One region of the Cryptosporangium japonicum genome, then DNA from elsewhere that is predicted to be linked to it. Evidence: riboswitches for the same ligand, from Rfam matches in the RefSeq annotation. Region 1 holds a riboswitch; each other region holds the start of a gene.

The links. Region 1 has a riboswitch for cyclic di-AMP ahead of ABD437_RS33950 (transglycosylase family protein). Riboswitches for the same ligand answer to the same signal wherever they lie in the genome.
Region 2: another riboswitch for cyclic di-AMP. It lies ahead of ABD437_RS34740 (TIR domain-containing protein); the one in region 1 lies ahead of ABD437_RS33950 (transglycosylase family protein).
Region 3: another riboswitch for cyclic di-AMP. It lies ahead of ABD437_RS34790 (C40 family peptidase); the one in region 1 lies ahead of ABD437_RS33950 (transglycosylase family protein).

The regions. Positions count from the first base shown of each region.
Region 1 is NZ_BAAAGX010000029.1:171,290-173,548, forward strand. It holds gene ABD437_RS33950 (transglycosylase family protein) at 162-845, opposite strand; cyclic di-AMP (ydaO/yuaA leader) riboswitch at 1,027-1,176, opposite strand; gene ABD437_RS33955 (glycoside hydrolase family 6 protein) at 1,501-2,259, shown strand, end outside.
Region 2 is NZ_BAAAGX010000032.1:47,510-49,768, forward strand. It holds gene ABD437_RS34735 (GNAT family N-acetyltransferase) at 1-565, shown strand, start outside; gene ABD437_RS34740 (TIR domain-containing protein) at 625-1,236, opposite strand; cyclic di-AMP (ydaO/yuaA leader) riboswitch at 1,350-1,523, opposite strand; gene ABD437_RS34745 (D-alanine--D-alanine ligase family protein) at 1,708-2,259, opposite strand, start outside.
Region 3 is NZ_BAAAGX010000032.1:58,433-60,691, forward strand. It holds gene ABD437_RS34790 (C40 family peptidase) at 1-734, opposite strand, end outside; cyclic di-AMP (ydaO/yuaA leader) riboswitch at 747-920, opposite strand; gene murJ (murein biosynthesis integral membrane protein MurJ) at 1,312-2,259, opposite strand, start outside.

The sequences.
Region 1 (2,259 bases):
CACGTGGCGTGCACGATCGCCGAGGAGGCCCCCGCCGACCTGCGAGAAGGGAATGATGGCGGGATTCTGCGTCCGGCGGCAGTCGTCCGTTCAGTCCAGATCGTCCACCGGAACGCCAGCCGGCCCCGCTCCGCTGCGGAACGGGGCCGGCTGGGGACGGCTCACCCGATGAGGATTCGCATCCCGGGGTGGATCACGTCCGGGTTCGCCCCGATCGCGTCCTGGTTCTTCTCGTAGATCGCCTGCCAGTCGGCCTGGTGGGCCGCGGCGATGCTCGCCAGGCTGTCGCCTGACTGCACGAGGTAGCTCAGCGCGGGTGGAGCGGCGACCAGTGGACGCTGGTCGCGGGTGAACTGGCGCTGGGGTACGAAGTCGAGCACCTCCGCCGGCTGCACGGCCACGGTGTGGGTCGTGCCCTTCTTCGGCACCGCGAGTGCGGTGTACCGGTGCTTCTTCGTCCAGGTCCGGTGCGACCGGTTCTCGGTCGGCCGGCTCTGCCAGGACTTCTTGGCGTACGAGCGCTTGCTCTTGGTCCAACCGGTGTGCTCAGCGGAGGATTTCTGCCGCTTGTAGCTCCGGCTGGCCTGCTCGGAGCCGTCCCGGCTCCGGTGGTAGCCCTTCCGGCCGCAGGTGGGCCAGGCGCCGATCCCTTGGCCGCGGAGCACCTTTCTGGCCACGGCGATCTGTTCCGTCCGGCTGGCCTGGTGGGCGCTACCGGCGTACCGCTGTCCTCCGTAGGCTCGCCACGTCGACGGGCTGAACTGCAGTCCGCCGTGGTAGCCGTTGCCGGTGTTGATGTTCCATCGACCACCGGATTCGCACTGCGCAATCGCATCCCAGTTCACGTCCGCGTTCGCCGGTGTTGCCCCGACTACCAGCGGTGTGATTCCCGCAAGGCCGGTGACCACGGCGAGTGCCAGGCCCCGACCGAGCGGGCTCAGGCGCCCTGGCGCCCGATGCCGTCCACCCGCACGAGGCGAGCTTCCGGCGCTGAGCTGGGTGGGATGGGAAGACTCCTTAGACATATCCGACCCTCTCCACGCCTACGAGGTGAGCTGTCGGGTTCGGGCTGAGTCGGCCCGGCCACGCGATACGTGGCTTCACCCCGAGGCGTCCAACTGCGACGCCGGAAAAGTGGGTCCCCCGCTCCTGCCCGAGGTTCAGAGTCCTCGTCGCCCGGGGCAGGATTCGGCGTAGCCGGGCGCGAGGTCCGCGGTGTACGGACGAAAACGACAGAACCATAAAATGGGATGAATGCCAAGTTACCGCCCCGTGATACACGAAAAGTTTTGTATCGGGTCATTAAGGTTGCGGCTGCTGTAGAGGATCGGCGGTCAACGTGCGACACAGCGAATTGGATCGGTCTATGGGTTTCGCCCGAATCGATCGTGTAACTCTTCGAAGCTGGTTCACTTCGCCGAGTGAAGCTGCCTTAATACCTCACTAAGTGACGCCTGTGCCTCTGGGCGTGAGTTGTTTGCGCCGGTCAAGATGGCTTCCATGACCGACGCTCCACGTGCCGGCCTGCTTTCCCAGGCCGGTCTCCGCGCCGGCCCGTACCTCGCTCGGCACCGCCGTGAACGTGCGAACGGCCGAGCTCGCACCGCCGCAGTGGGCGCCGCCGCGCTCGGCTCCGTCGTGGTGATCGGTGGTACCAGCCTGGTCGCAGCGAACGCCACCGCCGACCCCGACCATTCCTGCACGGCCGCCTACACGGTGCACCGGTCGTGGTCGACGGGGTTCTCCGCCGAAGTGGCCGTGCAGAACACCGGCGAAGACGCGGTGAAGAACTGGAGCGTCAACTGGTCCTTCCGCAGCGGCCAAGCCGTCGTGAAGGGCTGGGAGAACGGCGACTGGACGCAGGACGACGGTCGGGTGACCGTGCGTGCCAACGAGGACAGCGTCCGCCTGGAGCCCGGTAAGACGCTGACGTTGCGGTTCAGCGGTTGGCATCCGAAGGGCGACGCGCCCGAGGCCTCGGACTTCGCGCTGAACGGCGTCGAGTGCGGTGTCGGCGACGACGACCAGAAGATCGAGCAGCCGAAGGAGAGCGCTTCCCCGGAGGAGTCCTCGATCGCGTTGCCGCCCGGCTTACCCGGGCGTCCGGTGCCGACCCCGACGAAGAAGCCGCCGACGTCCGGTCCGCTCGGATCGCTGTTCGTGGACACCGAGGGCCAGGCCGTCGAGTGGGTCGAGGGGAACTCCGGCGACCCGCGTGCCGCGGTCATCCGCGACCGCATCGCCGAGCAGCCGCAGGCG
Region 2 (2,259 bases), on a different contig from region 1:
GGGGTTCGTTCCCCCGGTGTCCGCCGCCACCATCCGGCCCACCGCCGACCGTTCCTTCGATCGGGTGCGTCAAGGCACCGACGTTCTGGTCTGTCTGGTGGTGCCGACCGATCATGAAAAAATCGGCGGATCACTCCGAAAAAATGACCCCGCAAAAGCGCCGTACACCGCCGAAATCGACTTGGTCGATACCCCGGGCACCGATTCCGACAATCGGGCGTCTGTGGGCCTCTCAGGGGCGCTAACCGGCGAGCGGGTCGTGGCGTGGTTGCTGCTCGCCGAAAGTGAGAGCCTCCTGCGCCGGCACTGGCGGACGGTGTACCGGGTGCAGGTCGATCCGGCCTTCCAGGGCGACGGACTCGGCACCAAGTTGATGGCGTCGGCCGCCGACCACGCCCGGGACGAACTCGGGCTGGAGGCGCTCACCCTGATGACGCGCAGCGGCACCGGCGCCGAGCGGTTCTACAAACGGTGCGGCTACCGCGAGGTCGGCCGCATCCCCGGCGCCATCCGAGTGGGCCCCAACGACAACCGCGACGAAGTCCACTTTTGGCTAGATCTCTGATCGCCTCCTCGAACCGAGTTCGCGATTCCACGAACTCGGTTCGAGGTGCTGGCACCCGACTACTCGTCGGAGCGCGGTAGATCGCCGATTTGCTGTGGTCGCTCCCACTGCCCGACCCAGCCGATCAACTTGCGAGCAACCCCCTCGCCGAGCCGACGAAGATCGGGCACGGACGTCGGAACGAATCCTGCTGAACCTGTCACACCGGGCCGCGCGCGTGGCGCAGGTGGAATGACTCCGAGGAGTACGAGCTTATTGGCTATCTCCTCGGCGAACAGGAGCGGCGTCTTACCCCGGAGATCGAGCGTCACGAGACCGGAGGGCAGACCTTCGATTGGGGTGTCGTCGAACCGGGCGGGAAGGAAGAACTCCCGCTTGACGTGAATCGCGCGATCAAGTGCAGCCCGCATCTCCGTGCGGGCCCAGACGCTCTTGGCGTAGTCGGCGGAGAACAGCGCGACCACGGTCGCGGTGCGCTCACCGTAGATTGCGTTCAGCTCCTCTGGGAGAGGTCGTCCCCAGAGAGCGGTCTGTTGGTGGGTGTCGAGGAAGTAGCGGATTCGCAGTCGATCTAAATGATCGGCTGCGGCTTCGACGAAGGGCCGTTGAGCGGCCGCGTAGGAAAACGCGATGTCCCATCGGGGGCTGAGGGTCGCGTCGCCCGGTGCCATTAGATTGGCGCGGCGATGCAGATGCGGCCATTACGATTCACACCGTGCCCCAGCCGAAGAAATCGGCTGTTTTTGGGTAGGCAGAAGCGCAGGGAATGCACCGTATGCAAGGAGAGTCCTTCCGTGCACGCCTGCGGAGTTAGCTGTCGGGTTCGGGCGGGAAGGTGTAGTGCCCGGTCGCGCTTAGCGCGTCTTCACCCCAAGGGATCGCGCCGGATCTGTTCTCCGGCGACCCCACGTGCGTGTGGGTCCCCCGCTCCTGTCCATTTGATTGGCTACTCGTCGGGACACCGCGGATCCGTGGACAGGGCTCGGCGTGCGAATCCGGGCGGTGTGCGCGGCTTGGCTGCCGCGTCAGTTGCCGACGATGAATATACGCGGGTCCACAATCGTCGAGGGAACCCTTCCTGGGACCTTGAGACCGCGGCGAAAAGGCGCTCCCACTGACTTGGTGGGAGCGCCTTTCGAAGGTCAGATCCCTCGCTTGATGGACTGCTCCACCAAGTCGAGCAACACCGCACCGAAGTCGAGCCCCGCAGCCTGGACGGCGATCGGGAGCAGGCTGGTCTCGGTCAGACCGGGTGACACGTTGACCTCCAGCACCTGGATGCCACCCGCCTCGTCGACGAGCAAATCAACCCGCGAGAGGTCACGCAGTTCCAGCGCGTCGTGCGCCGCGACCGCGGTTTCGGCGACCCGCTCCGCGATCTCCGGGTCGAGCCGGGCCGGGGCGTGCCACGTCGTCGTGCCGGCGGTGTACCGCGCGGTGTAGTCGTACACGCCGTCGGCCGGGACGATCTCCACGGCCGGCAGCGCGGTCGGCCCGTCCGGCGTCTCGATGACGCTCACCGCGATGTCGGCCCCGCTGGCGAACCGTTCGATGAGCGCGGTGTCGCAGTACCCGAAGCAGCCCACCATCGCGCTGGGCAGCTCCTCGACCGTGCGCACGGCCTGCGCCCCGAGACCGGACCCGCCTTCGGCCGGCTTGACCATCAGCGGCATCTCCAGCCGCGCGACGATCCG
Region 3 (2,259 bases), on a different contig from region 1:
TAGTTACCGCCGGCGTAGATCCCGGCGTGGGAGTAGTAGCTTCCGCTGCCGAACAGGATCAGGTCGCCCGGCTTCTTGGAGCCCTTGCCGACCGACTTGCCGTAGCGCGCCTGCTGCGTGGCGCTGTGCGGCAGGTTCTTGCCGAACTGCTTGTAGATGAAGCGGGTGTAGCCCGAGCAGTCGAACGAGTTCGGACCGGCGGCACCGAACACGTACGGCTTGCCGGCCTGACGGGAGGCCGCCTGCACGATCGCGTTGCCGTTGGACTTGGCCACGACGTGGTGGTTGGGCGAGACCTGCTTCTGCGTCCCGTTGACGTAGAGCAGCGCGCGCCAGTTGGAGGTGCCGCCGATCGTCACGGTCCACTCGATCTGACCGGACGGGCGTGCCTTCTTCGTGCTGACAGTGCGCCAGCCCCGGCTGGACTGGTACTGCAGCGAGATCGACTTGTAGGCAGCTGGTGAGCCGTTCACCGTCGCGATCGCGTGGAGCGTGGTCTTCGCTCCGGTGGTGACGGTCTTGGCGCCCGACAGCTTCGCGGCGGCTGGGACGGCGGATGCTGCTGCTGCCGGAGAGGCAGTCACGCCGATCAGGCCTACGCCGAGCGCGCCGGCAACTACGCCGGCGATTGCGGTGGTCCGGAGTGTGGCTTTGCGCGCCTTGGTCACGTTTTGGGTGGTGAACCCGGGACGGTCGTACTGTTTTGCGGGCAGGGCACACCGATGGGAATGCACCGTATGCAAGGAGAGTCCTTCCGTGCACGCCTGCGGAGTTAGCTGTCGGGTTCGGGCGGGAAGGTGTAGTGCCCGGTCGCGCTCAGCGCGTCTTCACCCCAAGGGATCGCGCCGGATCTGTTCTCCGGCGACCCCACGTGCGTGTGGGTCCCCCGCTCCTGTCCATTTGATTGGCTACTCGTCGGGACACCGCGGATTCGTGGACAGGGCTCGGCGTGCGAATCCGGGCGGTGTGCGCGGCTTGGCTGCCGCGTCAGTTGCCGCGAAGAACTGAACCTGCGCCTCGTGGGAGTTGCCAGTGCTTTGCGACGTGCGTCACAGTCAATTTGTTAATTTAGTACCACTTCACGGGTATTTCACGTACCGCTGGGGACATCTTCGGCGCGTCGCGAAGCGGTAACGGTGAGATGTGAAGCGTGTTGCCAGTTGGAAAAGTGAACCCGACTAATGGGTTCAGACGTCACGTGGCGTAGTCGGCCCGGAGACACCGTTCAGAGCGACAAAACGACCCTACCTGCGGCGTGGGCTTCGTCACGTTATTCCGCGAGGATTGTGGATAACCCTCCGTGTTTACGCGTCAGCGGCCGGGCAGGCGACGCTTCACGGTGTTCGCCACGTCGACGACCTCCGGGACGCGCAGACGCAACGCCGCCACCGCGTAGACGCCGACGAGCACGGCACCACCCACGACGAGGGAGACGAACGCGCCGAGCTTCCCGATACCGAGGGCCGCCTGGAGGCCGTACGCGACGCCCCAGCCGACCAGGCCGGCGACCACCGCGGCGAGACCCAGCCGAGTGATCGTCCGCACCGAGGCCGCGGTGTCGAGGCTGCCCAGCCGACGCTTGAGGAAGTGACCGGAGACCAGCACCGCGACGATGTAGGAGACGGTGTTGCCGCACTGCAGGCCGACCACGACGTAGTCGTCCGGCACCACGAAGAAGACACCGAGGTCGAAGACGATCTTCGCGACGACCACCGGCAGGTTGATCAGCGCCGGTGTCTTCGTGTCGCGGAGCGCGTAGAACGCGAAGATCTGCATCTGGCTGATCGCGAACGGCACCAGGCCGATCGCGGCCGCCATCGTGGCGTAGCCGGTGGCGATCGCCTGATCGTGGGTGAACTCACCCCACTGGAAAACCGTGACGGTGAGCGGGATGCCCAACACCAGATACGCCGCCGTGGCCGGAACCAGGACGACCGACGAGAGCCGGGTGCCCAGTGAGAGGTTCCGGGTGACCTCGGGGAAGTTCCGGTCGGCCGCGGCCGCGCTCATCCGCGGCAGCAGCGCGGTGAGGATGCTCACCGCGACGATGCCGTGGACCATCATGAACATCAGGAACGCGTTGTTGTGGATCAGCGGCCCCGGCCCGCCGCGGTTGCCGGCGTAGTTCGCGATCTTGATCACGGGAAGCAGGCCGAGCTGGCTGACGCCGACGTAGACGAACATCCAGGCGCCGAGCCGCCCGGCTTCACCCAGGCCGGCGCCACGCAGATCGAAGCGCCACTTCCAGCGGAAGCCCAC